Regions from separate parts of the Lactiplantibacillus sp. DA1 genome, predicted to be linked through region 2. Evidence: riboswitches for the same ligand, from Rfam matches in the RefSeq annotation. Region 2 holds a riboswitch; each other region holds the start of a gene.

Region 1 (11,007 bases), on a different contig from region 2:
TAAAAGGGTCGATTTACCAGATCCATTGGGTCCCATTAGGCAGACAAAGTCACCTGAGTTGACCGTTAAGCTGAGGTTCTTCAAGCCACACGTGTCAGGATAATCATAGCAAATATTCACCAATTTAATCAATACCACGTTAATGCCTCCAAAAAATAAATAATATCCAGACAATAATCGCTGGGCTCAGGGCAAGATAATCGCGCCAATGGGTACGACGCCCGGTTGAGCGCGCGTAATGACCATTGAACCCGCGTGCTTCCATGGCAGCGTATAGTTCTAGCGCATAAGTGTAACTTTTAAGATATAAATTACCAAATAATGCGCCGATTAAACGGTATGGATGAGCCGTTGGGGCGACCGTCCGCAATTCTAGGGCTTCCATCGTCAGCAATAGATGTTGGCCGAGCATTCGTAAGTACGTGATGGCAATGGCCAAAGTCATAATTAATAGATCAGGGCAATGGAGTGCCTTCAAGCCAGCCAATAAATCTTGAAACGGCGTGGTTAGACGGTAATATTGAGTGTTTGCCAGCATTAGACTGGTTTTAAGGCCAAAGAATAATAGCGTGGTGGGACCGGCTAACCAGTAGCTCGGTAATACGAACAGCATGGCCATCCCAACACTGATTAGCCAGCTTCCCATAAAACGGCGCAGTTGGCGTGGAGGTAACCATAATAATTGGCACCCAACTAATAGTGCTAGGCCCCATAACAGAATGAGATTATTACTTAAAGCAATTAAAATGACGAGCAACAGGAGCTGAATTAATTTGAATTGCGGTGCAACGCGCCAATGAGACGTTGCCGTGACTGGCGCTGGCTGTGCTAGTCGACTGAGTAATTGGCGTAGGTGACGCTGATTACGTTGCCAAAATTTCGCTTTAATAGCAGGTGTTGGCGTGGTGGTCGTAGTTTGCAGCCAAGCTGGAATATCAGTGTTGGGACGTGTCGGTTTCATGTTGAAGACCTCGAATCAAAAGTAAGAAAATCAAAACAGCGGTAATGGCCGATAAAATATAACCCACACTAACCGGTAAGCCCGCGATGGCGTAATCACTGAACAGGGCCTGAAAATGGAACCCGTGGACCATTCCTTGAGGCGCGTGAGTGCTGATATGTTGTTGCGCTAGCCGTTGCTGTAATTCTTGGGGGCTCCATTCGCCCCAAGCCGTATTGCTAGCCAACAAGCCTAATGGTGATAACACCGCTAACCCGAGTAGCAGTGCAATCCACGGCCGCTGATTGCGCCGAGTGGGCGTCTGATAGAGGTTAGTTGGTGCGACCCGTTTTACAAATTGAAAGACGAGTAGCGTGAAAGCAACTTCAACCCAACCGGCGACTAATAAGTGAGCGGTCAACATTGCGGGTACCGTAATGTTGAGGCCATATGGGCAGTAGAGCGGCGCACCACTTGCCGTATGAGCCAGTATGGGTTGTAACCCGAGCTCGATACCAGCAACTAGCGCCGCCATATTAATGCCTAAGTAAGCACCAATTGCGAGCCCCAACTTTTCATGGTGCCATTTTTGACCTAGGCGATAGCAGGCGTAGCCGACAAACGGCATAATGACCGCCATATTCAACGCGTTAGCGCCAAAGGCTAGGATACCGCCATCACCGAATAATAAGGCTTGTAGTAGTAACGTCACGGTCAGCGCAAGACACGCCGCCCATGGGCCAATCAAGACAGCTAACAGGGTTCCCCCGACAGCGTGAGCCGTGGTCCCACCCGGAATTGGCAAGTTGAACATCATAATTAAAAAAGCCAATGAAGCGGCGATGCCGAGCATTGGCAGGGTTTCATGATGTTTTTTGATTTGAACTTTAACTTTTAAAACGGCGACGGTCCAGACGGGAGCCATCGCGGTGACCAACGTTCCGCAAGTTGCGGGACTTAAATAATTATCCGGAATATGCACGGATGAGCACCTCACTAATTTGCAATTTGATCTAAGAGGTAACTAACATCTTGAATAATAAATTTGTGATTTTTGACCGTAATGACACCATCTGTTCGTAGCTCTTTGAGCATCCGGTTGACACTACTTCGGGAACTGATGCCACAGAAACCAGCAATGTCGTCATTGGTAACCACAAAGTCAATCAGAATCCCTTCGTTAACTTTTCGTCCGAACAAATCAACAAGACTATAAATAAAGGCACAAATGGCCCCCTTTTTACCGTTCATGACCATCCGTTGCAGTCGAAGAATGTTTTCGGACAACTTTTTACGGTAATAATTTTTAACGTAGTTTTGCAGTTCAGGCGTGCTGTTGACGTACTTCCAAAAAGCGACCCGGTTGACTTGATAGAAAGTGGCGTATTCGGACTCAATACGGACGTTAAACGGTTGGTCCGTAGAACGAGAAACTTCATCACGCAGCAGGGAGATCACGTCGGGCTTGGCAATATAAGATAAATTATATTCGCGACCGTCTTGTAAAATAATGCTGTTTTTGATGATGCCGTCCTTTAAGACGTACGTATAGTGTTCGGCTAAACCATGGTAGGTCAGGTAAGTATGCCGCTTTTTTTTGATTGTCGGCACGTGATGGGCTTCCAAATAACTTAGTAAATATTCAATATCAGTTAATACCATCTTAGTTTTTCAGTTCTTTCGTGAATAATTTTAAGGTTGAGGGTGGTAAAAATAACGATTCTCAACGGTAATCACGACGGTAACGCTACTTAAGCATAGCGGTTTTCATGATTGTGACAATCGCATTTAAAGTATACATTTGTTAACTATTTTTGAAAACTTAAAATGTAACGGACAAGTTATCCGTCTTCTAGTATAACAAAACGTGCATGTAAAAATTAGTTTTTAGAGAAAGAGGATGGCTAAAAGTCATGGTTACAATTGATTTACCATATGACAAGCGCACAATTACGGCTCAGATTAATGATGAAAATTACGCCGGTAAGTTAGTGTCGCAAGCTGCAACATATCATAACAAATTATCAGAACAGGAGACGGTCGAGAAGTCGCTGGATAATCCAATCGGCTCCGATAAGCTGGAGGAACTTGCTCGTGGGAAGCACAATATTGTGATTATTAGTTCCGATCACACGCGCCCAGTTCCTTCACATATTATCACCCCGATCCTATTGCGGCGGTTACGGTCAGTGGCGCCCGATGCACGGATTCGGATCCTCGTAGCTACTGGTTTTCATCGGCCATCAACCCACGAAGAATTGGTGAATAAGTATGGTGAAGACATCGTCAATAACGAAGAAATCGTGATGCATGTCTCAACCGATGACAGTAGTATGGTCAAGATTGGCCAATTACCATCTGGCGGCGATTGCATTATTAATAAGGTCGCTGCTGAAGCAGATTTGCTAATCTCCGAAGGCTTTATCGAATCACATTTCTTTGCTGGCTTTTCAGGTGGTCGGAAGTCCGTTTTACCTGGGATTGCTTCATACAAGACGATTATGGCGAACCATTCCGGCGAATTTATTAACTCACCGAAGGCCCGGACCGGTAATTTAATGCATAATCCGATTCATAAGGATATGGTGTACGCTGCTCGGACCGCTAAACTTGCCTTTATTATCAATGTTGTTTTAGACGAAGATAAAAAAATCATTGGGTCATTTGCCGGTGACATGGAAGCCGCCCATAAAGTGGGCTGTGACTTTGTCAAAGAACTTTCTAGTGTACCAGCCATTGATTGTGACATTGCGATTTCGACGAATGGTGGTTATCCGCTTGATCAAAATATTTATCAGGCCGTCAAAGGAATGACCGCTGCTGAAGCAACCAACAAAGAAGGCGGCACGATTATTATGGTTGCCGGTGCTCGTGATGGTCACGGTGGCGAAGGGTTTTATCACAACTTAGCTGACGTTGATGATCCTAAGGAATTCCTGGACCAAGCAATCAACACGCCACGGCTTAAAACTATTCCTGACCAATGGACGGCCCAAATCTTTGCTCGAATCTTAGTTCATCATCACGTGATTTTTGTGTCAGACCTCGTTGATCCTGATTTGATTACGAATATGCATATGGAACTGGCCAAGACGTTAGATGAAGCCATGGAAAAAGCCTATGCGCGCGAGGGTCAAGCCGCTAAAGTGACGGTTATTCCTGATGGTTTAGGCGTTATTGTGAAGTAGTATGGCAACCACAGCAGAAATATTACAACAAGTGGCGGCAGGGCAATTAAGTCCGACGGTGGCTGCCCAACAGTTAGAAGCGGGCAAAACAGCGGCATTAGGTTTTGCCAATGTCGATTTAGATCGTCAACGCCGCAATGGCTTCCCTGAGGTCATCTACGGTGCTGGTAAGACGGCAACTCAAATTGTGGGTATCGTGCAAGCTTTGTCCCAACAGACGTTACCGATTTTAACGACCCGGTTATCCGCGGAAAAATTCGCGGCACTCCAACCGGCGTTACCAACGGCTGTTTATCATGCCACTGCACAGTGTATGACGGTCGGAGAACAACCGGCACCGAAAACACCAGGGTACATTGCCGTGGTAACGGCGGGGACCTCCGATCAACCGGTCGCTGAAGAAGCAGCAGTAACCGCGGAAACTTTTGGCAATCGTGTTGAACGAGTCTATGACGTGGGTGTTGCGGGAATCCACCGACTGTTTGCCAAGTTGGATGTGATTCGTGGTGCCCGGGTGGTCATTGTGATCGCGGGCATGGAAGGTGCGCTGGCCAGTGTCGTTGGTGGACTAGTTGATAAGCCCGTGATTGCCGTGCCGACAAGCGTTGGTTATGGTACTAGTTTTCAAGGTATGACCGCGCTATTGACCATGCTCAATAGCTGTGCGTCGGGGATTACCGTTGTCAACATTGATAATGGCTTTGGTGCCGCCTACTCAGCTAGTATGATCAATCAAATGTAAGATTCAGTTAACTGAACAAGGAGAAGATAAATGCAAACACTTTATTTAGACGCTTTTTCGGGGATTAGTGGTGATATGTTTCTGGGCGCGTTACTCGATTTAGGACTTGATTTTGAGCAATTAAAAACCGAATTGGCTAAGTTACACGTGCACGGTTATGAATTAACGCAGCAACGGGAAGCCCAGAGTAGCATCTATGGCACGAGCTTTGATGTTCAGGTTGCGGGTGGTAAGGACCATGGTTTTGTGGAACATCACCATCATCAGCATGAAGCTGGGCATCATCATGATCATGAAGCGCGTCATTTAGCTGATATTGAGGCGTTAATTGACGGCAGTGACTTATCAGATACCGTGAAACACCACGCGAAAGCGATCTTTATGGAAATTGCGCAAGCGGAAGCAACGGTTCATCACATGCCACTAGCTGAAGTTCATTTCCATGAAGTGGGTGCGTTGGATTCGATTGTTGATATTGTGGGTTGCTGTATTGGGTTGGAATTGATGCAGATTGATACCATCATGGCTTCCCCGTTAAGCGATGGCAGTGGTTTTATTAACGTTGCCCATGGTCAGATGCCAGTTCCCGTACCGGCCGTGATGCAGATGCGAGTTGGTAGTGCCATTCCGATTCAACAACGGTTGGATGTGCATACTGAATTGATTACCCCCACTGGGATGGGCTTGGTCAAGACGCTCGTACGTGAATTCGGACCGTTACCGGAAAATGCCGTGCCAACTAAAGTTGGTTATGGGTTTGGTAAACGGGACACGGGTGGTTTCAATGCACTGCGAGCCGTATTATTCGAAAAAAAAAACTAAGTCAGCAAATCGTTAACCGGACGGCCGATGCTGTCTTAATGATTGAGGCTAATCTGGATGATCAGACGGGTGAAGGACTGGGGTACGTGATGAACCAGTTATTAACGGCGGGCGCATACGATGTGTTCTTCACGCCCATTCAGATGAAGAAAGATCGGCCGGCGACCAAGTTAACGGTTTTGGGAAACGTTAACGATAAGGACTTGCTGACTAAGTTGATTTTACAAGAAACGACGACGATTGGTGTACGTTACCAGACGTGGCAACGTACTATTATGCAACGGCACTTCCTAACGGTCGCAACGCCGTACGGTGATGTTCAAGTTAAAGTGGCGACATATCAAGATATTGAGAAGAAGATGCCGGAATATGCGGATTGTGCCCAGCTGGCGCAGCAATTTCATATTCCGTTTAGAACGGTCTACCAGGCAGCCTTAGTGGCGGTAGATCAATTAGATGAGGAGGCGTAATTTTTTGGTACATCAGTTGATTGCTGAATTTATGGGCACAGCCCTAATGATTATTTTTGGGGTGGGTGTTCATTGTAGTTCCGTATTAAAGGGAACCAAGTATCGGGGTTCCGGTCATATTTTTGCCATTACAACTTGGGGTTTTGGGATTAGCGTTGCCTTATTCATTTTTGGCAATGTTTGCATTAACCCGGCAATGGTTTTGGCGCAGTGTCTATTAGGAAATATCGCATGGTCTTTATTTATTCCGTATTCCGTTGCGGAAGTGCTTGGTGGGGTCGTGGGCTCAGTGATCGTTTGGATCATGTATGCTGATCATTTTAAAGCCTCAACAGATGAGATTTCACCCATTACAATTCGGAACTTATTCTGTACGGCACCAGCCGTTCGTAACTTACCGCGGAATTTCTTTGTGGAATTATTTGATACATTTATTTTTATTTCGGGTATTTTAGCGATTTCTGAGATTAAAACGCCGGGAATCGTGCCAATTGGCGTTGGCCTACTTGTATGGGCCATTGGGATGGGACTTGGTGGTCCAACTGGGTTCGCAATGAACTTAGCTCGAGATATGGGGCCCCGGATTGCCCACGCCATCTTACCAATTGCCAATAAAGCCGATAGTGATTGGCAATACGGTATCATTGTGCCAGGAATTGCGCCCTTTGTCGGGGCAGCAATTGCCGCTTGGTTTATGCATGGCTTTTTTGGAATTAATTAAATTAAATAGAAGAAGGGTTTTATTATGGCAACATTAGCAACAAAAAAAGCAACGTTAGTAGCAGCATTAAAGGATTTACAACGGGTCACCGTGGCCTTTTCTGGTGGGATCGACAGTACCTTAGTTTTGAAGATGGCCCTCGATGTTTTAGGCCGTGACAATGTGACCGCTGTGGTTGCGAACTCTGAATTATTTACGGATGAAGAATTCGATAAAGCGATGAGTTTAGCCGAAGAACTAGGTGCTAACGTTCAAGGAACTACGCTAGACTACTTGAGCGATGACCACATCAAGAACAACACGCCTGATAGCTGGTACTATGCGAAGAAGATGTTCTACAGCCGGTTGAATGACATTGCGGCTAATAACGGTAGTGCCGCTGTCTTAGACGGTATGATCAAGAATGATGAAAATGATTATCGTCCTGGTTTGAAGGCCCGTAGTGAAGCGGGGGCCCGGAGCTTGTTACAAGAAGCTGATTTCTTCAAGACTGACGTTCGGGCCTTGGCACAAGAACTCGGTTTGATGAACTGGAATAAAGTGGCGTCATGCTCTGTATCTTCACGGTTCCCATACGGGACGACGTTGACACATGACAATATTGCTCAAGTGATGGCCGCCGAAAAATATTTGCGTAGTTTAGGTTTTCCAACGGTCCGGGTTCGCTTCCACGATGATATTGCGCGGATCGAATTACCAGAAGCACGGATTGGTGATTTCTTAGTCTTTAACGACCGCGTTAACCGTCAATTACAATCACTTGGATTCCGCTACGTTACCCTTGACTTAGGCGGCTTCCGTAGTGGTCGGATGAATGATACGTTGACCAAGGCACAATTGGCCACTTTTGCCTAGGTCTAATCAAATTAGTGATAGTGGTGTCGGGATTAATCGGCGATGGGCGACTGAGCGGCGGTGATCATGACTCATCCGCCCATCCGATGGTAGTCGTAACCCCAGCCGATACGCACACGTTGCGGTTATCACCAGACACCCCAAAAACGCAGTTCAAGGCCGCCCTTGAACTGCGTTTTTCGTATCTTCATTTTTAGATCAACAGGCGTCAAAAGTCACGACGAGTTTGCCAACGACTTGACCAGCTTGTAGTTGTTGCAAACCAGTTACAAGTTGGTCACGGTGCAAGACCTGAGTAATTAGTGGGTCGACCTTGCCAGCTTGGACCAAAGCTAATAAGGCAGCGGTCATTTGCCCAAGATCGGCAACTTGCGCTGGGTTACCGCTACGGTGGGCGCCACCGAGGTCCAATTTACTGATAGTTACCACTTGATTACTTAGAAAGTGGTCCGGAGTTGCTAATACACAGACAAGCTGGCCGTTGTAAGCTAAGCGCGGTAGGTCCGCATCAGCATGACCAATGGTATTAATGATCAGATCAACACCGTGCTGCTGCGTTAGGTCTTGAATGCGTGTGGTCACATCTTCATGATGATAATCGATTTGGGCATCGGGATGCAGTGGTGCCACGAAGGCTTGCTTGTGTTGTGAAACAGTTGTAAAGACAGTCTTACCAGCAGCTTTCGCGAGTTGAATCGCCATACTGCCTACACCGCCTGCACCTGCATGAATCAGCACAGTTTGCGCGGCATTTAAATTGGCTTTGCGTAGGAGGGCCTGATAAGCCGTCAATCCAGCGCAGAGACTAGCGGCGGCTGTTTCAAAGCTCATAGTCGTTGGAATCTTAGCTAGCACGGCTGCTGGTAAACTCACGTATTCGGCAAACGTCCCATTATTGGCGAGATTAGCGTGCCCACAAACTCGTTCGCCAGGCCGAAAATTAGTGACCTCAGCGCCAACCGCCTCCACGATTCCAGCTGTGTCTAGTCCTAGTGTGTGTGGATATTGCCAGGCGGCGTTACCCGCCGCAACTAATTTAAAATCTACCGGATTGAGCCCGACTGCTTGGGTCTTGATCAACACCTCAGTTGGCCCGAGGTTGGGCATGGGCCGTTCTTGCCATTGCAGCTGTTCTATAGTTTGAGCGGATGGATCTGGCACAACCAGTGCTTGCATCTTCAATCACTCTTTCCTTAAAGACATATTTGCTTTTTATTATAACCGGTTGTGGCGGTGAATTTAAACTTTAATGCCTAATTAATTAAGCAGCAATGAGGGTGATTCGGCTAACGGAAAGGTTGACGTTAGCGGTTACAATCGTTAGACTAAGGCTAGTAATTGAATATTTTTAAACACTAGGGGTGTCCAAAAATGGGCTGAGATGGTGCTGTAAGTACCGATCCCTTTGAACCTGTAAGCTCAAACTTGCGTAGGAAAGTGTCACAGCTAATGTTAGCGGCCACTGGATCAATGCATGTTGATTGGTGGCCGTTTTTAATTGGCGTGACGGTCAATGAGGAGGAGAATTGCTATGGAATTACAATTATTGAATACTTTACGGGATCACAATCCGATTGTTTTTAACATTGCCAATTTTGTTACGGTTCAAGACGTTGCCAATGGGCTAAACGCGTTAGGGGCCTCGCCAATTATGTCAGCTGAAGTCCAAGAAGCGGAGACGATGGTCCAAATTGCCGGGGCAGTTTGCATTAATTTAGGAACCTTGACCACCACCCAGATTGATCAAATGCGAGTGGTTGGTAAGCTTGCTAATCAGTATCATAAGCCAGTCGTTCTTGATCCGGTGGCCGTCGGGGCGGTCCCTTATCGAAAAGAAGTCGCGCTAGCATTACTATCTGATTTTCAAGTCGATGTTATTCGGGGCAATGCTGGTGAAATTGCGGCATTGGCTGGCATGGATTGGCAAGCGAAGGGCATTGATGCGGGGAGCGGTCAGGGCGACCTGGTTGAAATTGCTCAAGCTTGTGCACAGCAATTCCAATGCTGTGTCATATTGTCGGGACCTACTGATGTTATTACGGATGGTCAGCACGTGGCTAAAGTCGCTAATGGTACCCCGCTCTTCCAACGTCACGTGGGCTCGGGCGATTTACTTTCTAGTATCGTCGCGGCTTTTACAGCCGTTAGTCCAACCGATATTTACCAGGCGGCGCAAGTGGCTTGCTTAGTCTTAGCGGGGGCGGGGGAACTGGTCGCCAGTCAGCTGACGGCCGATCGTCCCGCCACATTTGCCACTGATTTGATTGACCGGTTGAGCTTAGTGACAGTGTCAGAAATTCAAACAATTGCTAAAGTTGATTAAATATAATGAAGGAGCGCGAGATTTAATGAATGAATTTCCACAAGTGGCAACGATTGCTGGTACGGACAGTGGCGGCGGTGCCGGTGTCATGGCCGATTTAAAAACGATGCAGGCGCGTCACGTTTTTGGTACCGCGGTAGTCGTTGCCGTGACAGCTCAAAATACATTGGGAGTCCAAGATTTTATGGCAATGCCAACGAAGCTCATTGACGAACAATTTGCTTCGTTAGCAGCTGACTTAGACATTCGCGCTTGCAAAACGGGGATGCTTGCGGATGCTGAACACGTCCATGCCGTTGTTGAGAACTTGAAACGAGTTGATTTTGGGCCGCTAACAGTTGATCCAGTCATGATTGCGAAAGGCGGGGCGGCGTTATTAGCCGCGGATGCGATTAAAACGGTTCGCGACGAACTGCTCCCGTTAGCGACTGTTGTGACGCCGAATTTGCCGGAAGCAGAACGATTAACCGGTCAGGCAATCACTAGTAATCAAGCGATGGTTACAGCTGGACATGCGCTACAGGGGTTAGGTGCTGACAATGTCATTATTAAAGGTGGTCATGGTGATAATCCTGATTTAGCTAATGACTTCGTATTGTTGGCTGACGGGACCGCCTTTTGGCTTTCGGCTCCACGGATTGATACGGTGCGGACCCACGGCACGGGAGATACTCTATCGGCATGTATTACCGCCGAATTAGCAAAAGGACGGTCAATGGCTGCGGCCATTAAAACGGCTAAGGCGTACGTTGCTGGGACGATTCAGGATGGTATCCAGGTCGGGCATGGTCATGGCCCGTTGAATCATTGGGCAACCCCAAGTGAGCAGGTGATCGTTCATGACGCTTAAATTTGAACCCACACAATTACGTGCTTATTTTGTGTGCGGGACACAAGACGTGCCGGGACAGGATCTAAATGTGGTCGTCCAAACGGCCTTGGATGC
Region 2 (11,007 bases):
ATGAATAATAATCGCACTTGGTGCGGAGGCCTTAGCAGTCCCCTTACCGAACAAGGCAAAGGCTAATAATACACCAAGACCTGGACCTGGATCTGGTTCAAGTAAGAACAGAATTGACTTACCCGCACTAGATGCAGCTTGAATCCCAAGTGGTGTCAAAATACCTTGGTTAATCGCGTTATTTAAGAATAAAATCTTGGCCGGTTCAATGAAGACGTTGGCTAATGGTAATAGCTTCATCTTAATGATCCAGTCAACACCGGCAGCCATAGCAGCACTTGCACCAGCAACCAATGGGCCGATTGCAAAGTAACCCAGGATTGCTAGTAACATCCCGATAATCCCAGCGGAGAAGTTGTTAACCAACATTTCAAACCCGCTCTTAATCTTATCAGAAATGGCATCATCCCACTTCTTAATGCACCAACCACCTAAAGGTCCCATAATCATGGCACCGATAAACATTGGAATCGAAGAACCAACAATGACACCCATAGTAGCGATCGCACCAACGACCCCACCACGGTGACCGGCAAACAAAGTCCCACCAGTAAACGCTATCAATAATGGCAATAAATAATGAACCATGGGCTGAATCATCTTAGCTAATCCAGCGTTTGGCCACCAACCACCGGCCATAAAGATGGCGGTAATTAAACCCCAAGCAATGAAGGCACCGATGTTCGGCATAACCATATTACTTAGTGCACTCCCAAATTTTTGAACGCGAGCCTTAACGCCCAGTTTCTTTTTCGCAACAGGAGCGCTTTGGGTTGCATTCGTATTTACATTTTCACTCATCAGGTAAAGCTCCTTCCTTTTTCTTAACAACTTAATCATATCCGCCGTGGTAAGCGGTTTCAAGAACTTCTAGGTAGACCCGTGGCACAGGAAACTGTGCCAGAATTAAACTCAAAGATTCACAAACAAATAAGTTGGCACAAAATTCTACAACGCTGTCAAAACAGTAACAATAGCAATATCGATAAATTGTCCGTATCAGTTATGATTGCATTTTCACAAATGATTTTAATTAATCGACACACTTTATGACCGATATGATTCTCATCAATTTATTATTTTGTCGCTAAAATTCAAGATGCCGTTGAATTTCGCCACCAAGCTCCTATACTTATAGATAACTAAGGAGTGACCTATTAATGAAGAAAGATTCAGATTGTACCGAAATATTGGTTGGGAAAGCTGCTAGCATGGATGGTTCGACCATCGTTGCCCGCAACGAAGATGGCTACGGCCCAATTAATCCGATTAAGTTTATTGTGCACGAAGCCCACGACCAAACTAACGCCAGCTACACTTCCGTAACTACCGGCGTCACCGTTCCGCTGCCTGATCATGCCTACCGCTACACCGCAACCCCCCAAGCCGATCAAAGTGATGGGCAGTACGAGGAAGCTGGGATCAACGAATTAAACGTCGGGATGAGCGCAACTGAAACCACTGCCACCAATGCCCGCGTACTCGGTTACGATCCGCTCGTCCATGATGGCGTAGATGAAGAAGCCATGGTCACCCTCGTTTTACCCTACATTAAAAGTGCTAAGGAAGGTGTCCAACGCTTAGGCGCCCTAATCGAAAAATACGGGACTGGTGAAAGCAACAGTATCGCCTTTAACGATCACGATGATATCTGGTTGTTCGAAACCGCTGGTGGTCACCATTGGGGGGCAGTTCGGATGCCCGAAGACACCTACGCAATTGTTCCCAACCAAACCGTGGTGCAAGAGATGGATCTCAACGATACCGACAATTTCCTAGGTGCCAGTGATTTAGTGGACTTCGTTGAAAAGTATCACCTCAACCCAACACCCGGTCACTTTAATTTCCGTGAAATCTTCGGTACCCAAAGTGAGGCGGATGCTTATTACAACACTCCACGGACATGGTATGGTCAAAAACTATTTAATCCCGAAATCCAACAGAATCCCACTGATCAAAACATGCCGCTATTCCGACAACCAAACAAAAAATTGGCTATTGAAGACGTCCAGTTCTTCTTGTCTTCACACTATAACGGGACGCCTTACGATCCATTTGGCACTTTCGCTTCTGGTAACGCCCGTGAACAAACACGTTACCGGTCTATCGCGATGGATCGCAATCAGTGCTCATCTATTCTGCAAATCCGGAATGACGTACCTGCTAAGCAAGCCGCCATTCAATGGATCGCACTAGGTTTCTTCGCTTACGCCCCATACGTGCCCTTCTTTACCAACATCAATGACACGCCGATTGATTATCGCAATACAACTAGCACGGTCAGCGTTGATAACGTCTACTGGTTATCAAAAACGCTCTCCGTCTTGATTGAACCACACTGGCATGAATTTTCTGAAACGGTCAATGCCTATCGCGACGGTTGTCAATCATATGCCCGTAGCCGGGTTGCCGCAACCGACGCAGCCATTGCCGGCAATCCGACCGATTTCTTGACCAAAGCCAATAGCGAAACCGCCGCCGAAATTTCCAACCGGACCCATGCGTTGTTTGATACTTTGGTTAAGCAAGGGCTGTTGTTATCGAAAACGACTTGGGAAAAAGGACAAAATCTATAAATAAGCCAAAAATGATTCGACTGCTAACTATCCTAGTAGTCGAATCATTTTTTACTTTACATGAGTACTTATTAAAAAGCCGTGCTTCACAACGCAATCGTTATGAAGCACGGCTTTCAAATCATTTTTAGCTTAATTAAAATTAATACTTCTTGCTTAACTTGCTAGCAGCCGCTTCGTCAATGATAACGGTAACGTCTGGATGGTTTTGCAAGATACTTGCTGGTAATTCAGGAGTGTCTGGACCTTCAATCATACCCTTAACCGCATCAGCCTTGTTTTCGCCGAAGGCTTCGAGCAATAAATGCTTGCTCTTCATGATGGAAGCTAAGCCCATTGAGAAAGCTTGCTTAGGAACATCATTTTCGCTGGCGAAGAACCGCGCGTTAGCTTCAATCGTTGATTCAGTTAAATCAACCACGTGCGTCGTAATATCGCGAGGAGTACCTGGTTCGTTAAAACCAATGTGACCATTACGGCCAATCCCTAAGATTTGTAAGTCAATTGGGTGTTCGTCAATCACTTTGTCGTAACGCTTAACTTCAGCTTCTGGATCTGAAGCTAAACCGTTTGGCAAGAATGATTCCTTAAATGGCTTGTCATTGAATAAATGTGTTTGCATGAAGTATTTATAACTTTGGTCGTTGTCTGGTGCAATCCCAACGTATTCATCCAAGTTAACGGATGTGCAGTCACTGAAATCTAAGTCACTATTAACGATTTCTTTGTAAGTTGTAACGGGTGTCGAACCAGTTGCCAACCCAAATACTTTCGCACCATTGTCTAAAGCATTCTTAAATACTTTGTAGCCTTCTTTTCCGCCGGCAGCTTGATCCTTTACTACGATAACTTTCATAATTAACTGACTCCCTCTTTGTTTGGTATAGTCCAATTGTATATTGGTCTAGACTAAAATTCAAGAGGTTTGTCTGAAATATTTCACTTTTATTTTTTGCAATCGTTATCATTGTTAAACTGTCAAGCCAAACTCCTTTAATAAATTAATTGTATTTTTCGATAATTTTGCCTATACTTAACATGTTCGTAACTCCGTGGAACGTGAGAAACTCCACGACTAGCCAAGGCTGCAAAGCCATTGGCTATTTTTTTTGCGCTCATACACCTACGCCAACCATTTATTTGTTCACGTTTCAATCAAACTATCCAATATTTACATTGCAATTGGTAACGGCTAAAATTAACTTTGTACGGAAGATATATATTACATAAAGGGAGGTGTTAACCGCGAATCATGTCAAGCAATACCGGTTAATGGCCGGATTCTCACAAAAAGAACTCGCCAGCAAGACTGGCATCACCCGTCAAACCCTGAGCTTGATTGAAAAGGGCACCTATAACCCATCACTGAAACTCTGCCTCAACCTCTGTCACGCACTCAACCAAACACTCGATACTGTCTTTTGGGTCGAACTCAGTTAGGAGATCCCTACCATGAAAAAGATTCGTGACGAACGTTTAATTTTACAAAATTTCAAGAACATTCGCACCACGTTGTTAATTGAGAATAGTGCTATCTTACTGATTTTATTTTGGCAAGGCTGGCAAAAAAACAATCTTCAGCAGGCCTTTACGTACGACAATCCGTTGTATATTGTCCTGATGATTGCCGTTTTTACCATGATTGTTCTATCTGTTAATGTCAGCACTCCAATGGCAGACAAACCCAAACGGTCATGGCGCTACCTTGGCCTGTGGGCACTCCTCGAATTAATCGGTTTCACCGCCCTATTTTACTTTCTGATTGCGACAAATCAGCCGTTCATTAGTCTGCTTGCTGGCATCGCCCTGACCGCCGTCACTAGCGGTATCATGCTGTATATTAATCACCTGCGTGATTGTGATTAATATCAGCTATCGACTAGCTGGTACCATTCTAATCACATTTGCGGTAAACTATTCCCAGAAATTCAACGGAGACGAGGTTTTTGCTATGGAACCAACTTTTAACAAAATGACTGCGGCCGGCTACCATGCCATCGAACAGGAAATTGAGGACTTAAAGCAACAACGGCCCGAGCGAATCAGAATTCTGGCTGCAGCAGCAGCACTGGGTGATCGTTCTGAAAATGCCGAGTATAGTAGTGCCAAACGAGACTTGGGTCGCTTAGAAAGTCGCCTGCGTTATCTCAACAAGCAGTTGCAGTACGCCCAAATCGTCCAACCGGCTGACAACGATCAACTCGATATCGGTAAATTCGTGACCATTGAATTTCTGGATGATCATGACCAAATCACCTATCAATTAGTGGGGAAACAGGAAGCCAATCTCGAACAACAAAAAATCTCATTCACATCTCCCATCGGTCAAGCGCTCGCTAATCATACTGTTGACGATGTGGTCACTGTGAACGCACCGAACGGGGCTTATCAAGTTAAGGTAATCGCGGTTAAGCGCGCGTAATAAAATAGTTATGCCAATCGATCGGAAGCTTATCTTTATTTTTTTGAATCAAAAATACACTTTCTGAAGCGTATACGTGTTAAAATAAAGGCAGTAAAAAAGCCGGTACGTTAATACCGACTTGAATCAAGGCCCGCTCTAAGAGCAGTTGGCTTTAAATTTAGATAATCAAAGAACAGTCACCCAATACCGGCCAAAGTTTTGGGGTGGCTATTTTTTGTTTCTGGAGTTCCATACCTGATACATCGCTAGTGCGATGCTCAAAATGATTTGCAAGAAAGCAAACCAAACAGGTAGAGTGACCACGGCTGAAAACCTTTCCTAGTGTGGGAAACGTATTTGTCATACTACCACGACCTTTCAAGATGAAAACAGCCAACCGCCCTTAAAACATACCTATAAACACATTTTACCAGATAGTGGCTCACAGCTACACAGTTAGCATTTTGTATGATTAAAAAAGCCAATCGCTACTGCACCATGTATTGCGATTACGCTGATATCACAAACCAATCATCAACAAGCAGTTGTCCATAAAAAGATAGCGACGAGTTATCATCACAACGTCGCTATCTTTTTTCTATATCATTCAAATTAAAATTCCTGGTACACTGCTGGATCTTGATTATTCAAGCGACCATCCGCTTGGTTCAAGCCATTAATTGTTGCCATATCAGCTGCACTGATTTCAAAATCAAACACGTCCATATTACCTGCTTGACGGCTCGGCGTTGACGACTTCGGAATCGGCAAGGTCCCTAACTGTAGTTCCCACCGTAAAATCAACTGACCAACATTTTTATGGTAGTGCGCTGCAATCTCTTTGAGCGTCTCATTTTGAAGCATCTCACTCGCCCGGCCAAGAGGACTCCAATCTTGCGTCAAAATACCGTGTGCTTGATCATAATCCCGTTGTGCCTGCTGGTTAAAGTACGGATGTAATTCGACCTGATTAATGACGGGTAAAACACCCGTTTCTTTGTTTAACCGTTCTAAATGTTCTGGTAAGAAATTCGAGACCCCAATCGAACGAATCAAGCCTAACTTCTGGGCATCAATCAGTGCCTGCCAAGCTTCAACATAATGGTCTTCCTTAGGGTTAGGCCAATGAATCAAATATAAATCATAATAATCCAGGCCAGCTCGATATAATGATTCTTGAATCGTATTGATAGCTTCCGTGTAGGTGTGGTGGCGACCAGGAAGTTTTGATGAAATCAAGAGTTCCGAACGCGGTACTGACGAACGCCGAACCGCTTCACCAACAGCCCCTTCATTTTCATAGTTGAAGGCCGTATCTAATAATCGGTAGCCGCGATCAATCGCTGAGTCGATCACTTGCACACCATGAGCACCATTCAGTTTATATGTTCCAAAGCCAATTTTAGGTACCGTTAAACCATCACGTAACGTATAAGTTTCCAACTTAAGCCACTTCTTTCTTCTAAATTAAACTATCATTGTTAAATTATCGTTAATCTTCTGAACGATCAGCCAAGGCATCACGAATCGCTGCTTCAAATGTTGCCGGCCTTGTCGTTGGGGCGTAGCGTTCGAGCACACGGCCATCACGACCAATCAGGAATTTTGTAAAGTTCCACTTGATTCGACCATGGCCAGCCGCCTGTTTGAGGTAAGTAAATAACGGATCAGCGTCATCACCATTGACCATCACCCGTTTGGTCATGGGGAATGTTACCCCATAGTGCCGTTGACAATAGTCATGGGTCTCATCGTCATCCGCCTTTTCTTGATGAAATTGATTGGATGGCAATCCCAAGACCACTAGGCCCTCCTGCTGATACTTCTGATAAAGTTCTTCTAATCCTTTAAATTGCGGCGCCAAGCCACAGTTGCTAGCCGTATTCACGATTAGCAAGACTTGACCGCGATATTGTGACAAGTCAAGCGACGCACCACTCATCTCAGTTTCTGTAAAATCATACACTGATTCTGCCATCGAGATACCTCCTAAGATTATTAATCAATTAAGTTACTTTACCCATAGTAAACCACAAAATTGTGACTTTTCATCATACTTTGCTCTCATCCTGAGAATATTGATTGCGCTTACCGCTCTTATCCGTTACACTAAACGTATCATTCATAGCAACTGGGGTGCCATCACGGCTGAGATAATACCCATTGAACCTGAATCTGGACAATGCCAGCGCAGGGAGCAATGCTTTTATTTGGGGAACCATCAATTCAGACTTAGCCGCCTGCCACCAATACTCGTGGTAGGCGTTTTTTGTCGCTTAGATGCGTGAATGACAAACTACTTTTGGGAGGATTTAACAATGAAATGGGTTAAATCATGGTACTTGAACGATATTATTTTACTGGCACTAATTGGTATTTTCTTTGGTGCCATCTTTATGGGGACTAATTTTGTTTATAACATTTTAAGTGCGGCCCTGACACCATTTGGTCTAAGCGGTCTGGCTAATGAACTACTACTTGGCTTATGGTGCATGCCCGGCATGTTAGCTGGCTACCTTATTCGACTAAAGGGTTCGGCAACGCTAGGTGAGCTCCTCGCAGCAACCGTCGAAATGTTTTTCGGTGGTCAATGGGGCATCACCACATTGATTTCTGGTGTCGTGCAAGGATTTGGGGCCGAACTAGGTTATATCGTCACTGGCTACAAACACTATGACTGGTTAGGCTTAACGGCTGCGGCCGCAACAACTACTGTGGTCACCTTTGGTTGGGACCTTGCCCGTAATGGTTACTATAAATTACAGCTATGGCTCTTAATCTTATACGTGGTCGTTCGCTTTATTTCGATGTTTGTTTTTGGGGGTCTGCTAACTAAAACCATCACTGACCTACTTGATCGCAGCCATGTTTTAAAATCAACGCACTAATACACTTTATAAAATGGAGGCTTTCTCGAATGGCTAGTATCGTGCTGAATAATTTAACTTACACCTATCCACAGGCGTCGACACCCATTCTGGATCGCGTAACCCTAACACTACCACGGCAAAGTTTCATCCTATTGACGGGGCCATCGGGAACAGGTAAGTCGACGCTCCTAAAGCTGATTGCAGGCTTACTACCCCTGACTCCAGCTCACGGCACCATTACCTTTGATGGTCAGTCATTAACTGCTAGCAACGCTAATCAGCGCACACAACGCGTCGCGATGATGTTTCAGAATCCTAATCAGCAGTTTGCCATGGATACCGTTGAAAATGAACTAATTTTTGCACTTGAGAACTTACAAGTACCTCGTGACCAAATACCGGCCCGCTTACTTAGTGCACTTGACTTTGTCGGTATCCGAAACTTGCAGTCACGACTTTTAAATCATTTATCCGGTGGCGAGAAACAGAAGGTGGCCCTTGCCATCATTGTTGCTATGGACAGCGATGTCATCCTACTTGATGAACCCTTTGCTAGTGTCGATCCTGCCGCACGAGCCGGCTTGTTAGACCGGCTCGTGGAACTACGCAATCAACATGGGAAGACAATCATCTTGGCGGATCATGACCTAACAGGTTACGAACAGCTCGTCGATCAAGTCGTCCAAATCAAGGACCAGCACTTACAGCTCATTGACCGCACCACCTGGTCTGAGTTATTTTCAGCCTTTACTGAGCAGCCACAACGGTCATGGTCAGCACCGCAACGCGTTGAACGCCCTTGTTTTCAACTTGATCACGTCACTTTACAGGCAGGTGATCGCCAACTATTAGTACCGACAACGCGTCAATTGTTAGCACAACACAATACGCTGATCACGGGTCCTAACGGTAGTGGTAAATCCACGTTATTTGAAGCCCTCGTCCGTCTGCATCCCTATACTGGCGAAATTCGTTACGAAGGGACACCTATCGACAAGCTAAAACGCAAACGCTATGCCCGCCACGTCGCCTTGCTTTTTCAGGACGCTGAGACCCAGTTTTTAAACATCACGGTCGCTGAAGAACTGGCTCAAAGTAAACGCTATGCGTATGGCGACTACTTTACCGCGGACCGTATTCAAACGGCCTTAGTGCAACTCAACTTATCCGGTCGTGATGAACAAGTCATCTATACTTTGAGTGAGGGACAGAAAAAGAAACTACAAATTCTGCTCATGTTAATCATGCAGTCACCAGTTCTACTCATGGATGAACCCTTAAAAGGGCTAGATTTGCATTCGATCAATGCCCTGGTCGCGTTATTACAGACCACCCAAGCGGCAACTAAGCAGACGCTGATTATTATTAGTCACCAGTTAACCGGCCTGATGCCATTGATTGACTATCAGCTACACTTTGAAAATCACCATTTAGATTGGGTGGTGCGATCATGAATCCTAGCATGAAATTATTATTACTACTCATCATTGCGCTAGAAATTTCATTCACGACAATTGTAAGTTTGAACGTGGCACTGATTATTCTGGCACTGATTTACCTGCTCGGTCACCGAACTCGGCTTCGAACATTAGGGTGGTTGCTACTCATTCCGTTGCTACCAGCAATTGGACTTTGGAGTACCCAGTACATTAACGGTAGCGGTGACAAGACTTTGATGGCCTGGGTCCTGTTCACACGAATCTATGCGTTTGTTTTTACGGGCGCTACTTTTACGCTCACGACTGACGTCTTACAATTAACCGATTCGCTTGAGCAAAACTGGCATTTACCCGCCAAATTTGCATATGGCGTCCTCGCCGCGTATAACTTGGTACCACGGATTCAGCACGAAGTTCAAGTGATTCGGGCTGCTGGTCTGATGCGTGGGCAGGTCCTGTCCTTCTGGTCGCCACAGCTCTACTTTAAAGCAATTTTGGTCTCTATCAATTGGTCGCAGAACCTTGCCCAGGCCATGCGCTCCCATGGTTTTGTCGAAGATGCACCCCGCACTCACTATCGTCAGATTCCACTGACTAAGTTGGATTGGACCATTGTGATTAGCGGCGTCTTGCTTTTACAAGTCGGCGCCTTCGTCATTCCGTGGCGCTAGTGGTCTCATTCACTGAATAAGCACTAAATTAAAACAGGTTTTCTCAATTATGAGAAAACCTGTTTTTGGGTAATATTCCCCACTTAGGTCGGGACACACTAACAACAAGTTGACCTTAATTCATGCTTTCAGCCGATCAATTTGTTGCCGTAATGCCTGAATAGCAGCTGTAGAAGACGTCGGGTCTGCCATTAATTGATCATACTTGAACTGAAGTACTGCTAAGTCAGCTTCTACCGCTTTAGGCACTTTAACAACTTTGTCAGGATCAACTAATTGGTGCGTCTCGAATTGCAACACCCGAGTAGCAACGGCCTGGCGAAACGGTTCATCATGTGAAACAAAAATTACCGTTCCAGGATAATTTTGTAAGTAATCGGCCAACGCATCCAGCGCGTCCACATCCAAATAATTGGTTGGTTCATCTAACATTAAAACGTTATATTGACCGACTAAAATACGAACTAGCTGTAATTTAACCAGTTCACCACCACTTAACGCCGATACCAGTTGCGGATAAAAGCGTGCTGGCAGGCCCAACGCACCCATGACGTTGCGGATCGTTTGATCCGGTAACTGACTGACTTGCCGCACTGTTTGCCACACTGAATGTTTACCGTCGAGCACTGTCATATCTTGATTGAATACTCCGACTCGTGCCGCCGGAGCCAATCGTAATCCTGACACCCGGCCACCTAACATTGCACGCAGTAATGTGGTCTTACCGCTACCGTTGGGCCCCACGATAGCAACCCGATCATGTGGCCTGATTTGAAAGTCAGCGTGCGTTAACAACGTTTTTCCATATTCAGCCAGTGTGACATTAAGACCAGTCACCACGGTCTTACCTGTAAACGTCGGAAAATCTGTCGCTACCAATTTAAAACCGGAAGTCGTAAAGGGCTTAGCAACTTGTGGTTCCCGTTGTCCTCGGGCGACCATGCGTTTAGCCGTTCGTTCCATTTTTGCTGCTGTTGCTTCTCTAGTCGCTTTCGTCTTGGCACGCTCTACTCGCGACATTCGCCGATTACCTTTCCGAATCCGCTG
Region 3 (11,007 bases), on a different contig from region 2:
AGCAGCGACCAACTGTTGAACTTGCGTGGCCGTTTGAATACCCGACTCGGCGACCACATAACATTCAGCTGGAACTGCTTGTCGCAATTGGCAACTTGTTGCAAAATCGACACTGAAATCTTTCAAATTACGATTGTTAATGCCAATAATCTGGGCCCCCGCTGCCACCGCTTGTCGAATCTCAGCCGTTGTATGGACTTCTACTAACGCACACAGATTCAGCTTATGGGCCAATGTAATGAAAGCCTGCAGTTGAACCGGTGTTAAAATGGCAACGATTAGTAAAACCGCACTAGCACCAGCAACGCGGGCGGCCGCAATCTGGCTTGCATCCACAATAAAATCTTTACGCAATGTAGGGACTGTTACGGTTTGCGCAATAGTTTGCAAATAAGTCAATCGTCCTTGAAAGTATCGGGGTTCGGTCAATACCGAGATTGCATCAATCCCAGCAGCAACATAGGCTTGCGCAATCTGTAAGTAATCAAATTCAGCCGCAATCAGCCCCTTAGAAGGTGACGCCCGCTTAACTTCACCAATGATCTGCAATCCTGGCTGAGCAAGCATGGTTTCAAATGATGGGACCGGCGTGGTCATTTTCCGAGCTTGTCGGATGAGCTTCTCACGGTCGACAACTGGCACGGCCTGAACCCTTTGTTGGCTTGCTTGAACAAGTTGGTCTAGTATCATGAAGCCATCACCGCCTGACTTTCCTGAATTAAACGGTCTAGCTCGGCTGCAGCAGCCCCATGATCGATCGTTTGACGGGCCAGTTCAAAAGCAGCCGCCAGGTCCAACTGCGGCTTGGCAATGTGTAACGCCGCCGCGGCATTCATCAAGACCACATCACGTGGTGCGCCTGGTTCCCCAGCGAGTACTGACCGGGTGATGGCGGCGTTGACTTGAGCACTACCACCAATCAAGTCAGCATGATCACAGCGCGACAACCCGAACTGTTCAGGCGTCAAGGTCAGCATTGCTTGCCGCCCATGATTGATCACTATCGCATCAGTAGGAGCCGCTGCAGAAATTTCATCCAAACCATCCTGGCTGTGCACGACCATCGCATGTTTAACACCTAAACGCATCAAAACTTCGGCTAATGGGGCCATCAAGGATTGCCGATACACTCCTAATAGTTGCATCTCTGCGTGGGCCGGATTAGCTAACGGGCCTAACACATTAAAAATAGTTGGAATCTTGATTTGTTGTCGGGCTGGGGCAACAAACCGCATCGCCTGATGATATTCACGCGCATACATAAAGGCAAAATTCGTCCGTTCTAGCAGTACTGAACTCTGGTCCGGTGTCAAATCAATTTTGACACCGAGCGCCTCCAAAACATCTGCCGCACCACTCTTGGACGACGCCGCCCGGTTACCATGCTTGGTTACTGGCACCCCTGCCGCCGCAACAACTAAAGCGGTGGTCGTTGAAATATTAAACGAATTCGACCGATCCCCACCCGTCCCAACAATCTCCAGCGTGGGCTGATTCACTTCGAAGGGTAACGCTTGGGCCCGCATTGCCGTGGCCGCGCCCGCAATTTCATCGATGGTGGCCTTTTTAATGGCTAAAGCAGTCAAAAAACTGCCAATCTGTGCGTCGGTGGCTTGACCTTTCATAATTTCTGTAATGACTTGTTGACTCATCGTAAAATCCATATTTTTTTGGTTGGTGAGTTGTGCAATCGCTGTTTCAATCATAAGTCTTCCTCCACTCTCGTCTGTTTAGTGTTTAAGTGCTAAAAAATTACGAATCAATTGTTCACCAATGGCTGTAGGTGTCATGATCGATTCGGGATGAAATTGAACCCCATACAGTTGACGGCCTACATCTTCCACCGCCATAATTTCCTGATCATCACTCGTTCCAATGACGCGAAAATTCATGGGTAAGCGGTCGGAATCGGCTACTAATGAGTGATAGCGTGCCGCCACGAACTGCATCGGACAATCTTTGAATAGTGCCGATGGCTGGACATGCATTAATGTGGCCTGCCCATGAACTAAATGCTGGGCGGCTCGCAACGACCCACCAAAGGCCGTGACCATGACTTCTAAGCCCATACAAACCCCTAGTATTGGCACCTGACCAGCTAATTGTTGCACCACTTGTGGACTAACCCCTGTATGCGCTGGCGTTCCCGGTCCTGGTGACAAAATAATATGAGCAGGTTGTAACGCTTGGATTGCCGTGACCGTTAAGTCATCATTTTTAATCACCCGAACATCGGGCGTCAACCGGCCAATTAGTTGATACAAGTTATAAGTAAAACTGTCATAGTTATCAATTAATAGTTCCATCATTAGCCCACCTTTCTGCGTCTTGTACTGCATTGACAACCACCCGTTGTTTGTTCTGGCACTCCTTAAATTCCTGTGTGCCGATACTGTCAGCGACAATCCCCGCACCCGCTGGAATGACCAACCGTTCATTCATTCGGTAGGCCAGCCGGATTCCAATTGCCATGTCCAAATTACCGTTACAATCTAAATAGCCAAAGCAACCACCATAAACGCCACGCGGGGCCTGCTCGTAATGATTAATCAGAGTCATTGCTTCAATCTTAGGCGCTCCTGCTAACGTCCCGGCTGGGAAAGTAGCGGCAAGTACTTGGAGGGCCGTAGTGGTGGGCGCCACTTCTGCGGCCACGCGGGACCCTAGATGCATGACTTTTGAATAACGAATTAATCGTCGCAAATTAGTCACCCGGACACTTTTAAACTTCGCAACTTGCCCTAAGTCGTTACGTCCCAGGTCAACTAACATATTATGCTCGGCAACTTCTTTAGGACTGGTTTGTAATTCATGGGCCAACTGCTGATCTTCGGCAGGTGTTCGACCACGACGTCTTGTCCCAGCCAACGGATACGTTGCGACTTGTTCACCATCCTTCGTGACTAACGTTTCTGGTGACGCTGCCGTCATTTCAAAATCAGCTTGTTTAAAATAACAGTTATACGGTGCCACCGTTTTTTGAAGTTGCTGATAAACTGCCAGCAATGACCCGCTCATGGTCCCCAAACATGGATTAGCATATATCATTTGAAAAATATCGCCCGCATAAATGTGGTGTCGAATTCGATCAACACGCTTCGCATAAGTAGCCTGATCCGCTTGCATCTGTAACGGCTGCTGTAAGTGGAATGGCGGCAAAGCTAACGGTTGTTGTAATTGTTGCATGATGGCGGACAATCTTTGCGTTAATTTAGCTTGCGTTGTCGCATAAGTGGCCGTTAGATGATCTGTTGGAATCAGTTGTGTCAGTCCCAGTTCGTGGTGCCGATGGTCATATACGAGTACACTTGTAACTAAGAATAAGCCCAGATCATCGAGGCCAGTTGTCGCCGCTGATTTTAAATGCAATTTGGGCACAAATTGTTGCACGTATTCGTAACCGAAATATCCCATCAGACCACCGGTAAATGGTGGTAACCCTTGAATTCGTGGCGTTCGATATTGGTTTAGAATGGCTTGTAGCGTCTCATTAGCTGGCCGACCATCCTTGACAAGTCCTTGTCCCGTGAGACTTTGATGCGGTTCAAAACTGAAATAACTATATCGTTGGTGTCGGTCAATCGTTAGTGCAAAACCGTTCCCCATTTGATGAACAATTTTAGCTACCGCGAGTGGATCAAAAGCGGCGAGTGGCCGTTTGACCATTACTGGCACGTAGGGGTAATGATCTTGATAAGCGATTAAGGTTGGTAATGTTGGATTCATGTTGAACCACTCCTCATTAATAAGATATTTTTACTTGAGTTGTGGTTAGTTGCCATCGTTGCTGCATTGAACTGCCTCCCATCAAAAAAATCCGTCCATGACTAATGACAGTCAAGGACGGATTTTTCCGCGGTACCACCTTGGTTGGACACCAAATTCCCCCATTCAGGTTAGACTCGGGTCCCAGCTTAGCGAAATGCAAACACATTCCCGGGAATTGACGGCTCCCTATCGTCGCGAGGTACTAGAACAAAGTTGTTCGTTAATCGCGCCCTCAGTGGTCCATTTAATAATTTGCGTTCGATCGCACTCTCAGCAACGGCGACTCTCTTTACGGGCATCATTATCTTGATCTCCACTTCATCGGTTTCATGGACGAATATTAAGTTGTTATTAACATTAAAACTTGATGAGCGATTTGTCAACACTTTTATTCTAATTTAATATTATTAACTTTTAAATTAGCTCGTATTAGCAAAGGTGCTGCCAAAAAGTCTTGCGGTAATGCCAGACAAAACTACCAGAAGCAAGTCCGATACCCACTAAAACAATAATATTAATCAGCATAGCTACCGCCGCAAACAGATTAATCAACAAACTATAGATCACAATTATCAATACGCCAACTATACTGCAAACTAATAAGTTAAGCATTAGACCAAGATTACCGCCACCACGATTAAACAGTTGCGTCACATTGGTCCAATTCGTCATCCGCAATTGATAATCACGCTTAAAATAATATTGGGCAGCTAGGTACGTGCCCCAAGCAACTCCTAGTATTAAGGCCAAATCTAGGGCTAGTGATGCTCGTCCAGCAATGCCCACCACTAACGCCATCACCATATTAATTATGACTTGAAACCAATAACCCAAGTAAAACTTCTGCCGTAAATAATGGGACATTGGGATAGGCAATGCGCTCACAAAGTCAAAGTTCATTTTATCAAGTGATATAAGGTTACCGACTAAGGAAGTTTGATTAACATTGACAATGGCGGCGGCCATGCCACTGACAAACCAGACACCAATCCAGTTCAGCGATAGTTGGCTAAAATTAGGTGCCGTCCCTGAAAAGAGAATGGTTCCTACTAGAATCAATGGCAACAGGATCGAATTCGTAAATAATTGTAAAACCAAACTGGGTTCTTTCAGTAGCTGGAACTGGTAGGTGCGCAAAAGCTTGTTGAGGTTATGTTGCCGCGAATGCCAACGCTGCGGGGTCGCCGTCAGCACCGTGTTGACTTGGGTTAGTTGGTCAATCAGGTGAGTCAAAACGAACCGACTGGTTAACACTAACAAAATTAGTAAAGCGACGACCAAGCTACCCCAAGTCAGTAGACTCGCCATTGTTAACGGCGTCGTAAAAACTTTAAAAATCGGTACCAACAGGGGTATCACTGTGCGGTCAACCTGCGTGCCGGCGTCAGATGATGATCCGCGATTCATAAAGTAGAGTCCGACTAGCACTAAGACAGCGTTAAGACCTAACATGATATTCATGACCATTTTTTGATGGGCACGAAACACCTTTAGTTTCGTCAAACCAAAGACAATTAAGGCACACAGACATAGCAGTAGGCTCAGTATTAGACCATACATCAAGATTGCCATTACTAATCCTAAAAGCACAAAGATTCCTGCCCGAGTCGCGGTCATGACAAAAATTAAAAATAACGGAATGGTAAAGGGTACCGTGTTAAAGATAACGACTAAAATTTTGCTTACAAAGATCTCTTGATTACGGAACGGTAACGGTAAATATTCAGCTAGGTCATTACCGGCAAAAAAGACGTTATAAATACCTGAAATATTCTGAGAAATTCCTAACAAGATAAATAACGCCACATAAAATGTAAACATGCCCGGTAGCTTGCTAAAATCAAAAGCAAGCATCGTCAAGCCATAGATACCAAGAAACATCAAGGCGTTCAAGTAAAACTGCCGCATTAGCTTCCTACTTAGAGCCGGCCCCGAGGCCCCTTTTTTACGTAACCGATCCGTTAGTTGCGGATTTAACAACCTGAGATTAACGGCTAACAAAACACGTAGCTGGCTTTTATTCATCACGCTCACCCTCAATCGCATCGACTAAGTGATTATCTGTTAGATGCCCAGCCATTTGTAAATAAATTTCCTCAAGCGATTGTTGCGGATATCGAGTTAGTAATTGCGCAACCGAACCGGTATAGATCAATTGTCCCTGCTTCAAAATCGCTAAACGGTCGCATAACTGTTGAGCCGTATCCAGATTATGGGTTGAAAAGATGACTGTCTTGCCTTTAGCCGCATGGGCCTTCATCAAATTTTTTAAATCAAAAGCGGCTTGTGGATCTAGTCCTTGCATCGGTTCATCCAAAATCCAAATGTCAGGATCAGGGAGTAGTGCCCCAATCAAAATGGCTTTTTGGCGCATCCCATGTGAATAGCTAGCCATCGGTTCCTCAGCGTGGTCGGTCATATCGAACAGTGCCACCAACTGTTGCCGCCGCTGTTCAAGCGCAGTCTCTGATTGTTGGTAGGCCGCAGCAATCATATCCCAATATTCCATCGCTGAAAGTTGGAGAAAAATATCGGGTGTGTCTGGCACGTACGAGATCCTTTCCTTAACAGCTTGTCGCTGCTGTTCAAGGTCTAAGCCATCAACCGTGATTGTGCCACTTGTTGGTTTAATAATACTGACTAAACTTTTGATGGTCGTTGACTTACCAGCACCGTTGTGGCCTAAGAAGCCGAAAATCTGGCCGGGTGCAATAGTTAAAGTGAGCTGATCTAATGCCGTCTTCTCCCCATAACGCTTTGTCAATTCGTGAATTTCAATCATATGATTATCCCCCTAGTCATCAGTTATGCTTTATTATACCGGAAGAATCTTAAAACTCGAAAACGGATTGAGTCGGTTGCCAGTAGTGCACTCATCTTTTGCCGCTTACTAATTCTGTCAAAAAACTAACGATTCAGCCATCCATGACTAAATTAAATCAACACATGTAACTTATTAAGACGTCAAAAGCGGCATAAGGAACAAATTGATTGACCAAGCTCACAGCTCACTTTTTATGATCATCGCAGTATAAACTGCGATGATCACGATTAAAACTAGCAAACTTACAATCACATATACCCCACAACTCCATTGGGTTACTTTCAAATCATTTAACGCCATTTTCTGTGCCACTTCCCAAAAATCCATATATTTGTTAACTACTATTAGCTTAGACAATCTCTCAGTTTATGAACCACCTCACACCTATCTTAATTACACGATCAAATTAAACAATTCATCAATCTGATTGCATCAATGTCATTAATATGCTATCTTGGCTTTAAATTAAATAATTATTGTGTCTGGGGTGCCGTTTGGCTGAGACTATACCCATTGAACCTGATCTGGTTAATACCTGCGCAGGAAGACGCACTAGGAATATGCTGACATATTTTTGGAGCAGTCTCTTTTTACGCACGTAGTAATAGAGACTGCTTTTTTGAAATGGAGGCAAATAAATGAACTACCAACTATACTTGGTCACTAATCGATATCACTTTTCAGATGACCAATTTCTTAATAAGATCGATCAAGCTTGCGCAGCCGGCGTTACCTTAGTTCAATTGCGAGAAAAAGAAGTAACTACGCGTCGTTATTACGAACTAGCACGAAAAGTCAAAATCATTACTGACTATTACCATTTGCCATTAATCATTGACGATCGAATTGACATTTGTCAGGCCATAGATGCTGCTGGCGTCCATATTGGTGATGCTGAGTTGCCCGTTACTATTGCCCGTAGAATTTTAGGCACCCACAAAATTTTAGGAGTCTCTGCCAAAACACCAGCTGCAGCTCAGGCCGCCATGCGAGCCGGTGCAGATTATTTAGGTGTTGGTGCAATTTATCCAACCACTACCAAGGTTATCACTCAACTAACTTCGATCGACACACTCATCGCCATCACCAACACGGTTACAATTCCAGTAGTGGCTATTGGTGGTATTACCGATCAACGTTTAGTTGATTTGAATGGCATTAAATTAGCCGGTGTGGCTATGATTAGTGAAATTATGCAAGCAGAAAATATAACCGCTAAAGTCAAAACCTTAAAACGGCACTTAAAGGAGGTGGGTCACTAACTTCAAATTGAACTATATATCGTCTGGGGTGCCAACATGGCTGAGATTATACCCACTGAACCTGATGTAGCTAGTACTACCGAAGGAAGAACGACGCCAATCCAAATGAGCATGGTTTTATTTGGATTGTACATTTTCTCCTTTCTTCGGTGAAAGGAGTTTTTTTGATTATTTTAAACGGCACTAAAATCACCTACATTGCTGGTCAAACACTTGCCCAGCTCATATTGAAGCAAAATATAACCACACAAAATATTGTCGCAGAAATAAATGGCGTCATTATTCATCATAACCAATTTACAAGTACGTTACTACATGCTAACGATCGTATCGAACTCATCACTTTTGTTGGTGGTGGTTAAAACGAAAGGACCAAATCAATGACCATTAATTTTGAAGGAAGCCCTATAAAAACATTCTATTTGGGCATGAAAGAACGCAATGTCGCTAATTCGACTGTTCCCCTACAGGAAGCTCATATTACAATCGCTGGTGCAGGTGGATTAGGTTCTAATGTCGCCATTGCGTTAGCGCGTAGTGGCATCGGTCACTTAACACTCATTGACTTTGACAACGTCGAACCAAGTAATCTCAATCGTCAACAATTCAAAATTAGTCAGATTGGGATGCCCAAAGTGCTAGCACTACAACAAAATTTATTGGAATTTAATCCATTCATCGCGGTCACGACTCTCAATGTTAAAGTCACTCCAGCTAATATTGCGGTGTGCTTTGCTGATTGTGATATCGTCTGTGAAGCCTTCGATGATCCGGCCGCTAAAGCGATGCTATTGGACGGTATCACCCAACACTTTCCAAATAAGCCCTTGGTGATGGGCAACGGGTTGGCTGGCATTCATTCTGCTAATACCATTAAGACGACCCATCCGCTCCCCAATGTCTACATTTGTGGCGACGGTATGACTGCAGGCAACGAAGGGTTAATGGCCCCACGAGTAATGACATGTGCTGGGCACGAAGCAAATGTGATTCTACGCTTACTTATGCACCGATCATAATTGATTCATAAATGAAAGGAACTGATTAATATGCACGCATTAAATGACGACTTAGTTCTTGGTAATAAACACTTCACATCCCGCTTTATTCTCGGCTCAGGCAAGTATTCATATCAACTCATCGATGCTGCTGTTAAACAAGCCGGTGCACAAATCATTACCATGGCATTGCGACGAACTAATCAAGATGAAACAAATATTCTCAATTATATTCCAGATGGGATCACCATTCTTCCAAACACTTCTGGTTGCACGACCGTTGATGAAGCAGTTCGAATGGCGCACCTAGCTCGTGAGCTGAGTGGTAGTCATTTTATTAAATTAGAGGTTATCCCTGATAAAAAATACCTGCTACCGGACAACGCGGCGACAGTCAAAGCCACTGCTATTCTTGCCAATGAAGGCTATACAGTGCTTCCTTATATGTTGCCTGACTTGAACATTGCCCAACAGCTCATGACAGCAGGCGCAGCAGCCATTATGCCATTAGGAGCACCAATTGGAACAAATCAAGGTTTAACTACCCGTGAGTTAATTAAAATACTGATCAATGAAATTGATTTACCAATTATTGTTGATGCCGGCATTGGCCGCCCAAGTCATGCCGCCGAAGCTATGGAGATCGGGGCAGCAGCTGTAATGGCCAATACGGCAATGGCAACAGCTGGCAATATCCCCCTCATGGCGGCGGCATTTAAAAATGCTGTTCAAGCTGGCCGGCAAGGCTTCCTCGCTCAGCCCGGTCGTGTTTTAACAACTCAAGCAGTGGCCTCTTCCCCACTCACTGGGATTAGTTCTTCCAAATGACTATGACACTCACCAATACTATTACCGAGTTGTTGGCACAGTTTACTCACAACAATCCGCATGGTCAAAACCGACTCGTATATAATCAGGCCTGGTTGCGTAATCAACAACGGCTACTAGACCTGGGCCACCAGTTGGGGGCCCAGACTACTGTTGATGCAGTGGGTAACATTTACCTCGATTTTTTAGGCCGTGATCAGACACGAACGATTGCAACCGGGTCCCATATGGATACAGTCGTTAATGGCGGTAAATATGACGGCCTATATGGTATTTTGGGCGGTCTGTGTGCGATTCGTCGGCTGATTACACTTAAGGGGCCACCACCGGTCACACTTAGATTAATCGCTTTTAGTGAAGAAGAAGGGAGTCGGTTTAACGCAGCCTTTACCGGGTCGACTTATTTAATGACACATCAACTGCCTGATTACTTAATCGATGCTACTGGCACATCATTTGCGTCGGCTCGAAAAATCGCCATAGCGCAACTCGGTCATCACGCTGACCAACAAGTCGCTTATTGCACCCGACCCACGACTTTTACAGAATTGCATATTGAACAGGGACCACGCTTAAAAACGGCCGGCAAAAAAATTGGCCTGGTTCAAGGTATTGTAGCCCAACAACGATTGTTAATCACGGCTCACGGTGTGACCAATCATGCAGGAACAACGCCCATGAACCAACGCCAAGATGCAGTTAAACTAGGAAGTCACTTAATCACGAGTCTATATCAATTAGCTGCTCATCATAATGACTTAATACTTACAGTCGGTAAAATAAAAGTAGTTCCTAATGTGACTAACGCGATTGCCGGTACCATGCAATTTTCTGTAGACTTTCGTACTCCTAGCAATGCCACAATGACCGTATTCAACCGGCAATTAACTGCACTGCTTAATAAATTAACCGACGTCACAATTGAATCCACCCTCAAAGTACCAAGTACATGCTTATCTAAACCAATGTTGACAGCTAATATTGATTTAGCACAACGATTATCATTACCTTACCTACAACTTTTTTCAGGCGCCGGCCACGACAGCCAGATTATTAGTTCATCAATCCCGACTGCCATGATTTTTGTTCCAAGTAATCATGGTTATAGTCATTGTCCACAAGAATACACTGCACCTGAAGATTTAGTAACGGGTATAAAAGTATTAATTGCTAGTTTGCACCAGCAAGCCTATTTATGAATGGAAGTTAATGATGTTAACAAAAATAACCTTAACCACTCAAATATTAATTGCCATGATGATTGGTAGTCTACTTGGCATTATTGGTGGACAACACATCGTTGGGATTAAACTCATTGGTGAGGTGT

Evidence for each region. Region 2 has a riboswitch for thiamine pyrophosphate ahead of RXV91_RS12145 (ECF transporter S component). Riboswitches for the same ligand answer to the same signal wherever they lie in the genome.
Region 1: linked by a shared signal. The riboswitch ahead of thiM (hydroxyethylthiazole kinase) and the one ahead of RXV91_RS12145 (ECF transporter S component) in region 2 are both predicted to bind thiamine pyrophosphate.
Region 3: linked by a shared signal. The riboswitch ahead of thiE (thiamine phosphate synthase) and the one ahead of RXV91_RS12145 (ECF transporter S component) in region 2 are both predicted to bind thiamine pyrophosphate.

What each region holds. Positions count from the first base shown of each region.
Region 1 is NZ_JAWHTQ010000009.1:4,577-15,583, reverse strand. It holds gene RXV91_RS13565 (ABC transporter ATP-binding protein) at 1-138, opposite strand, end outside; gene RXV91_RS13560 (energy-coupling factor transporter transmembrane component T) at 140-961, opposite strand; gene cbiM (cobalt transporter CbiM) at 936-1,922, opposite strand; gene RXV91_RS13550 (Crp/Fnr family transcriptional regulator) at 1,937-2,602, opposite strand; gene larA (nickel-dependent lactate racemase) at 2,854-4,128, shown strand; gene larB (nickel pincer cofactor biosynthesis protein LarB) at 4,130-4,870, shown strand; gene RXV91_RS13535 (LarC family nickel insertion protein) at 4,901-5,692, shown strand; gene larC (nickel insertion protein) at 5,731-6,162, shown strand; gene larD (D/L-lactic acid transporter LarD) at 6,167-6,883, shown strand; gene larE (ATP-dependent sacrificial sulfur transferase LarE) at 6,908-7,738, shown strand; gene RXV91_RS13515 (zinc-binding dehydrogenase) at 7,937-8,914, opposite strand; TPP riboswitch at 9,086-9,191, shown strand; gene thiM (hydroxyethylthiazole kinase) at 9,270-10,061, shown strand; gene thiD (bifunctional hydroxymethylpyrimidine kinase/phosphomethylpyrimidine kinase) at 10,087-10,911, shown strand; gene thiE (thiamine phosphate synthase) at 10,901-11,007, shown strand, end outside.
Region 2 is NZ_JAWHTQ010000007.1:137,142-148,148, forward strand. It holds gene RXV91_RS12105 (PTS mannitol-specific transporter subunit IIBC) at 1-801, opposite strand, end outside; gene RXV91_RS12110 (C69 family dipeptidase) at 1,161-2,576, shown strand; gene RXV91_RS12115 (glucosamine-6-phosphate deaminase) at 2,719-3,432, opposite strand; gene RXV91_RS12120 (helix-turn-helix transcriptional regulator) at 3,813-4,016, shown strand; gene RXV91_RS12125 (hypothetical protein) at 4,029-4,442, shown strand; gene greA (transcription elongation factor GreA) at 4,528-4,998, shown strand; gene RXV91_RS12135 (aldo/keto reductase) at 5,593-6,423, opposite strand; gene RXV91_RS12140 (glutathione peroxidase) at 6,473-6,958, opposite strand; TPP riboswitch at 7,103-7,196, shown strand; gene RXV91_RS12145 (ECF transporter S component) at 7,299-7,868, shown strand; gene RXV91_RS12150 (ABC transporter ATP-binding protein) at 7,898-9,304, shown strand; gene RXV91_RS12155 (energy-coupling factor transporter transmembrane protein EcfT) at 9,301-9,960, shown strand; gene RXV91_RS12160 (ABC-F family ATP-binding cassette domain-containing protein) at 10,081-11,007, opposite strand, start outside.
Region 3 is NZ_JAWHTQ010000002.1:5,802-16,808, reverse strand. It holds gene trpC (indole-3-glycerol phosphate synthase TrpC) at 1-690, opposite strand, end outside; gene trpD (anthranilate phosphoribosyltransferase) at 687-1,706, opposite strand; gene RXV91_RS02640 (aminodeoxychorismate/anthranilate synthase component II) at 1,731-2,306, opposite strand; gene RXV91_RS02635 (anthranilate synthase component I family protein) at 2,290-3,726, opposite strand; gene RXV91_RS02630 (ABC transporter permease) at 4,198-5,793, opposite strand; gene RXV91_RS02625 (ABC transporter ATP-binding protein) at 5,786-6,550, opposite strand; TPP riboswitch at 7,066-7,155, shown strand; gene thiE (thiamine phosphate synthase) at 7,231-7,854, shown strand; TPP riboswitch at 7,869-7,960, shown strand; gene thiS (sulfur carrier protein ThiS) at 8,004-8,216, shown strand; gene thiF (sulfur carrier protein ThiS adenylyltransferase ThiF) at 8,235-8,873, shown strand; gene RXV91_RS02605 (thiazole synthase) at 8,904-9,680, shown strand; gene RXV91_RS02600 (Zn-dependent hydrolase) at 9,683-10,879, shown strand; gene RXV91_RS02595 (dicarboxylate/amino acid:cation symporter) at 10,890-11,007, shown strand, end outside.